2 regions of the Thermomonas fusca genome follow, and region 2 is predicted to be linked to the other one. Evidence: riboswitches for the same ligand, from Rfam matches in the RefSeq annotation. Region 2 holds a riboswitch; the other holds the start of a gene.
The links. A riboswitch is a leader RNA that binds a small molecule or an ion and turns the genes downstream of it on or off. The one in region 2 is predicted to bind thiamine pyrophosphate.
Positions count from the first base shown of each region.

Region 1: another riboswitch for thiamine pyrophosphate. It lies ahead of thiC (phosphomethylpyrimidine synthase ThiC); the one in region 2 lies ahead of E5S66_RS08325 (TonB-dependent siderophore receptor).

Region 1 covers NZ_SROY01000001.1:440,354-443,729, reverse strand. The annotation lists gene E5S66_RS01980 (FAD-dependent oxidoreductase) at 1-407, opposite strand, end outside; gene thiC (phosphomethylpyrimidine synthase ThiC) at 404-2,224, opposite strand; TPP riboswitch at 2,297-2,398, opposite strand; gene rpoH (RNA polymerase sigma factor RpoH) at 2,589-3,376, shown strand, end outside.
Region 2 covers NZ_SROY01000003.1:95,912-99,287, reverse strand. The annotation lists gene E5S66_RS08325 (TonB-dependent siderophore receptor) at 1-1,380, opposite strand, end outside; TPP riboswitch at 1,438-1,533, opposite strand; gene E5S66_RS08320 (phosphotransferase enzyme family protein) at 1,574-2,710, opposite strand; gene lexA (transcriptional repressor LexA) at 2,974-3,376, shown strand, end outside.

The DNA of each region.
Region 1 (3,376 bases), on a different contig from region 2:
TCGTCGGCGAACAACAGGCCGTGGCGGAAGCGTCCGGCCAGATCCGGTTCCAGCGCGGCGATGCCGTCGCCGGCCAGCCTGCGGTAGTTGTCGCTGCGATGGGCGAAGGCCTCCAGCTCGCCGACATCGCGCGCCGCGGCCAGCACCAGCGTGCCGTTGCGGACGGTGCCGTCGAACTGCCGCGGCCACCAGTCCAGCGCCTGCCGGCCGAGTTCTGCGACGAGGGGCTCGGCGCTGACGCATTCGCACCACGGCGCCAGCATGCCGCCGGCAAAGGGGCTGGCGCCGTCGCCGCCGGGCTGCGCGCCGATTTCCAGCACCTCCACCTCGGCACCGGCCTGCGCCAGTTCCAGCGCCGCCGCCAGCCCGGCCACGCCTGCGCCGAGCACGCGGATGCGCGCGCTCATGCCGGCAGGTCCGCCGGCGCATCCACGTACAACGCACCGCCGCCGGCGACGAACTCCTCCGCCTTCGCCTGCATCCCCGCTTCGGCATCGCCGCGCAGCTCGTGGCTGAGTTTCATCGAGCAGAACTTCGGCCCGCACATCGAGCAGAAGTGCGCGCTCTTGTGCGCGTCCTTGGGCAGGGTGGCGTCGTGGTAGGCGCGCGCGGTGTCGGGATCCAGCGAGAGGTTGAACTGGTCCTCCCAGCGGAACGCGAAGCGCGCCCGCGACAGCGCGTCGTCGTGCGCCTGCGCGGCCGGGTGGCCCTTGGCCAGGTCGGCGGCGTGGGCGGCGATCTTGTAGCTGATCACGCCGGTCTTGACGTCGTCGCGGTCGGGCAGACCGAGGTGTTCCTTCGGCGTCACGTAGCAGAGCATGGCGGTGCCGAACCAGCCGATCATCGCCGCGCCGATCGCGGAAGTCAGATGGTCGTGGCCGGGCGCGGCGTCGGTGGTCAGCGGGCCGAGCGTGTAGAACGGCGCGTCGCTGCAGACCTCCAGCTGGCGCGTCATGTTGTCGCGGATCCTGTGCATCGGCACGTGGCCGGGGCCTTCCACCATCACCTGGCAGCCCTTGTCCCAGGCCACTTTCGTCAGTTCGCCAAGGGTGTCGAGCTCGGCGAACTGGGCGGCGTCGTTGGCGTCGGCGATGCTGCCGGGACGCAGGCCGTCGCCCAGCGAGAACGCCACGTCATAGCGGCGCAGGATCTCGCAGATCTCGTCGAAGCGTTCGTACAGGAAGTTCTCGCGGTGGTAGGTCAGGCACCAGCGCGCCATGATCGAGCCACCGCGGGAAACAATGCCCGTCACCCGCTTCGAGGTCAGCGGCACGTGCGCCAGCCGCACGCCGGCGTGGATGGTGAAATAGTCCACGCCCTGCTCGGCCTGTTCGATCAGGGTGTCCTTGAACACCTCCCAGTCCAGCCGCGCGGGGTCGCCGCCGACTTTCTCCAGCGCCTGGTACAGCGGCACCGTGCCGATCGGCACCGGCGCGTTGCGCAGGATCCAGCTGCGCAGGTTGTGGATGTTGCGGCCGGTGGACAGGTCCATCACCGTGTCCGCGCCCCAGCGGATCGACCACACCAGCTTCTCCACTTCCTCGGCCACGCCGGAGGACAGCGCCGAGTTGCCGATGTTGGCGTTCACCTTCACCAGGAAGTTGCGCCCGATCACCATCGGTTCGAGTTCGGGATGGTTGATGTTGGCCGGCAGGATGGCGCGGCCGCGGGCGATCTCGTCGCGCACGAACTCCGGCGTCACCAGCGCCGGCAGCGCGGCGCCGAAGGATTCGCCTTCGGCCAGCCGCCGCTCTTCCTCGTCGCTGGCGGCGATGCGGCCGAGGTTTTCGCGATGGGCGGCGTACACCATTTCCTCGGTGACGATGCCGGCGCGGGCGAACTCCAGCTGCGTCACCGGCTGCCCGACGTGGCCGCGGCGCAGGGTGCGCGCCGCCGGGCAGGGCGCGACCAGCCGCTCGTCGCTGGCGAAACCGTTGTCCTCCGGGCGCACCGCGCGGCCTTCGACGACTTCGAAACCGCGCTGCGCCAGCCAGCTTTCGCGCAGCGCAGGCAGCCCGGCGGCCAGGTCGATGGCGACGCCGTCCTCGGCGTACGGGCCGGAGGTGTCGTACAGGTACAGCCGCGGCGTCTGCGGGTCGTCCAGGGCGATCTCGCGCAGCGGCACCCGCAGGCCGGGATGGCCGGGGGGCGACAGATAGACCTTGCGCGAGCCGCGGATCGGGCCGGTGGTGACGGTGCCCGGACGAGTGTCGGGTGCTGGCATGGATCTCCTCCTCGTGAAACGGCGGGAGATCCGGGGATTGGACGATGCAACGGCAGGCAGTGCCGGCCGGCACTGCAGGGTTTCTTCCGTTCCTACGCCGGCATGACCCGGATCAGGTGCAAGGGTCAGCTCGACGCTTTCTCAGCCCCGTACGGGGCTCCCCTCGGAATGGGCGCAGGATCGAGGCGCGCCTGCATGCTGTCAAGCGCGCGTCGGGCTTGCAGGCCGCGAATCCGTCCCCAGTTCGTCCGGATAGGTCGGGATTTCCTGAACGGAAGCCTGCTGCCATTGTTCCAACCGTGAAACGACTGTGAACTACCGGCGTGAACAGCAGTCACAAATGGCGACTGCTAGAATCGAATCCATGAGGGAAACCATGACGTCCACCGCGCTTGTCGCCAACAACCTGCCGATCCCCAGCGCCATGGGCTCGCTGGAGGCCTACATCAGCGGCGTGCACCAGATCCCGGTGCTGTCGGTGGAGGACGAGCAGCGCCTGGCCCATCGCCTGCGCGAAGACAACGACATCGCCGCCGCGCAGGAGCTGATCCTGTCGCACCTGCGCTTCGTGGTCCACGTGGCCCGCGGCTACAGCGGCTACGGCCTGCAGCTGGGCGACCTGATCCAGGAAGGCAACATCGGCCTGATGAAGGCGGTCAAGCGCTTCGACCCCAGCGTGGGTGTGCGCCTGGTCAGCTTCGCGGTGCACTGGATCCGCGCCGAGATGCACGAGTTCATCATCAAGAACTGGCGCATCGTCAAGGTGGCCACCACCAAGGCGCAGCGCAAGCTGTTCTTCAACCTGCGCAAGAGCAAGACCCGGCTGGGCTGGCTCAACGCCGAAGAAGTGCGGGTGGTGGCGAAGGACCTGAACGTGTCCGAGCGCGAAGTGCTGGAAATGGAGTCGCGCCTGTCCGGCCGCGACATCGGATTCGATGCGCCCGACGACGCCGACGATGACCACGCCCCGCCGGCACCGGTGAACTACCTGGTTGCCCACGACGCCGATCCCGCCGCCGCCTACGAATCCGCCGACAGCGAAGCCGACCAGCTGGAGGTGCTGCGCGAGGGCATGGCCCGCCTCGATGCCCGTTCGCGCGACATCATCAAGCGCCGCTGGCTGGACGCCGACAACAAGGTCACCCTGCAGGA
Region 2 (3,376 bases):
GCGCGCGCGCTCATGCAGGCGCACGAACTGCGCACCCAGCAACAGCTGCCAGCGGTCGCCCAGCGCCAGCCGGTCCATCGCGAAGCCGCTGCGCTGCCAGCTGTCGAGGCGGCGCACCTTGGGGCCGATCTGTTCGGGCGAGGGCGCGAAGGCGGGCGGATCGCCGTCGGCGATGTTCCAGCTGCCCACGTATTCGTTGACGTTGCGGTGGCGGTCGATGCTGCGGTGGAAGGCGCTGGCGCCGATGCTCAAGGCGTGCCCGACGCTGCCGGTCCGGAAGCGGCCTTCCAGGCTGGCGCGGGCGTTGTCGCCGGTGCGGGTGTCGTCCGGGTTGCGGTAGTCGTAGATGTCGTAGCTGCCGTCCGGTGCGAAGTACCAGGGCGGATTGCCGTTCCAGCAGGCGTCCACGTACCAGCAGCCGTAGGCGAAGGCGACGTTGTCGTCGATCACGCTGCGGCTGCGGCCGGCGGCCACGCGCAGCGTCCAGTCCTCGCCGAGGGCGTGGCGCAGGCGCGCGCTGGTGTTGCTGGCGCGGATCGACACCGGCTGCTGCCAGGGCTGATAGCCCAGCATCAGGCCGGGATCGGGGTCCTGCGGCAGCGTGGTGCCGCCCAGCAGCTGGTAGCCGGAGACCGAGCGCTGCGCGCTGGTCTGGTAGTTGCTGTCCAGCTCCAGCGTGGTGCCGGGGGCGATCTTCCAGTCCGCGGCCAGCGCGTAGAAATTGCGCCGCCCATCGGCGTGATGCACATGCGACTGCATGTCTTCCCAGGCCACGTTGGCGCGCAGGCCGAAGCTGGGGCTGAGCCAGCCGCCCATGTCCAAGGCCACGTAGCGCGAGCCACGCGAATCGGTGCCCAGCACCAGGTCACGCACCTCGGCTGGGCGCTTGCTGACGAAATTCACCACCCCGCCGGGTTCCATCACCCCCGCGGTCAGGCCGGCCAGGCCCTTCAGCACCTCGACCTGCTGCTTGTCCTCCAGCGCGATGGCCTGCTCGCCGGTCATGGCCAGGTTGTTGACGCGGTAGCCGGTGCCGGCGTCCAGTGCGAAACCACGGATGGCGATGCTCTGGTAGTAGCCCACCGGTGCGTAGTTGTCGCCCAGCGAGGCGTCCTCGCGCGCCAGTTCGCTGAGGGTGCGGACCTGGCGGTCGTCCAGCTGCTGGCGACCCACCACGTGGATGGCGGCGGGGGTGTCGCGCGGCGTGGCATTGCCCCAGCCGTCGATGCCGGCATCGCGGGTCTTGCCGTCGGCATCGGTGGTGGCGCGGACCGGCGCGAGGCGGGTGATCTTCGACTGGCCATCGGCCTCGTCGGCCGGCGCAGCGGTGGCCAGCAGCGGCAGCAGGGCAAGCAGCAGGGGGGTGCGGGAGAATTTCATCGTCGTCGTCTCAGGGAGGAGAGCGAAGCGACGGCGGACAGCCGTCCGCGCGGGACATGACCGTCCAATCAAGCTCCCTACGCCGGTGCAAACCGGATCAGGTTCCAAGGGACTCTCTCAGCCCGGCAACGCCGGGCACCCCCGCTTCTGTTGCAATTGAACCATGAACGGCCTGTGGCGGGCCAGCGCCGGCTCATTCCGGTTCGTGGATCGCTGTCAGCAAAGCCAGCCCCGGCGGGGTTTGGAACCATGCCGCATGGCCCAGCAGGAAGCCGTCCCAGGCCTGGTCCGCCTGTGCGCGCGCGCCGAATGCGGCCTGGTAATAGTCGATTTCCGACAGCGCGAAATCGATGTGCACCAGCGGCAGCAGGTCGGCGAGCAGGGCGCGTTCGGCGGTCGCCAACGGCAGCACTTCCGCATAGCCGGCGACCAGCGCCCGCGCGGTGTCCGGATGGATGGCCTGCATGCCGCGCTCCAGCTGCAGCCAGGCGATGGCGTTGCGCTCGATGGCGGTGGCCAGGTCGTACAGGGCGAAGGTCGGCGCACACAGGCCGAAGTCGAGCACGGCGGCCACTTCGGCATTGTCGCCGGCGCCGGTCCAGCAGAGATTGGAGGCGTGCCAGTCGCCGTGCGTCCACAGCCGCGGCAGTGCGTCGAGGTGCGGCTGCAGGGCGCGGTGGCGCGCCGCCAGCGGGGCGAGTTCGTCGCGCCAGTCGCCGCGGCCGGCGAGGTAGGCCGCGAGCCCTGGGCGCCAGACCCATTGCGATTCGATGGCGGCGTGCAACTCGGGCGCGCGCAGGGCGTCGTCGCGGGCAACCAGCAAGGTGGCGCTGCGCTGGGTGGCATCGAAGTCCGCCGCGGCCCGGTGCAGCCGTGCCAGCATGCGGCCGGCGTGGCGGGCATGCGCGAGCTGGCGCAGCGGCGTCCACGAGGGCGTGTCGCGATAAAGATCCAGCCCGGCGGCCGGCGCCTGGACTTCGTACACCCATTCGCCCATCGCGATGGCGGTCATGCCGTCGGCGTCGGCCAGTATCTGCGGAACCGGGATGTCGCGGCGGCGCAGATGGACGAGCAGAGCGTGTTCCTCCCCCAGCGCGACCGGCGTGCGCACGCGCAGGTGCTGGCGCTTGACGAAAACTTCGCCCGCCGCCGTGCCAACCCGCGCCACCGCCGAGAACGGGCGCGGGCTGCGCCAGAGGATCTGCATCGGCCCGCGCAGACCGGGAAAGCGTGCCAGCAGTGCATGCACATCCGCATCCTCCAGCTGCGGCCGATGCAGGGCGATCTGCTCGCTGTCCCAGCCGTGCAGGGGGTGGTTGCTGGCGGTCATGGCGGTCCTCGCTCCGGCGCGGAGCGCGGCCGGCAATGCTCACGAAACAAAACGCCCAACCTGTCCGAGGCTGGGCGTTGCGGATGGTGCCAGAGCTTTCTGCCAGCGAATGACTCTGTCGTCATGGGGTTCAGATCATAAGCGACAGGGGGGGGCGTTCCCGGAAGTCGCTATCCAGCACGGCCAGATGCCGCGGCCGGGGCGCTGGATGCGCGTCCGCCGGTACTTGGCTGTTCGAACGAATTGGGATACAAATGTATCCTATGTCCAGTCTTCCTCCCCGCCGCGCCGCCATCCTCGGTTTCATCCGTGACCGGGTGGCCGGCTATGGCCAGCCGCCGACCCTGGCCGAGATCGCCGCCGCCTGCGGGCTGGCGACCCGCGCGTCGGCGCGCAAGCACGTGCTGGCGCTGGCCGAGGCCGGGCTGGTGGAAGTCACCGCCGGGCAGGCGCGTGGCATCCGCCCGGCCGGGATGCGGGCGCGCGCCGACCTCTTGCGGGTGCCGGTGCTGGGCCGGGTGGCGGCCGGTACGCCGATCGGTGCCGATGCCGGGCTGGCCGACACCCTGACCCTGGACGCGCGGCTGTTTTCGGCTACGCCCGACTACCTGCTGCGGGTGCAGGGCGATTCGATGATCGAAGACGGCATCCTCGATGGCGACCTGG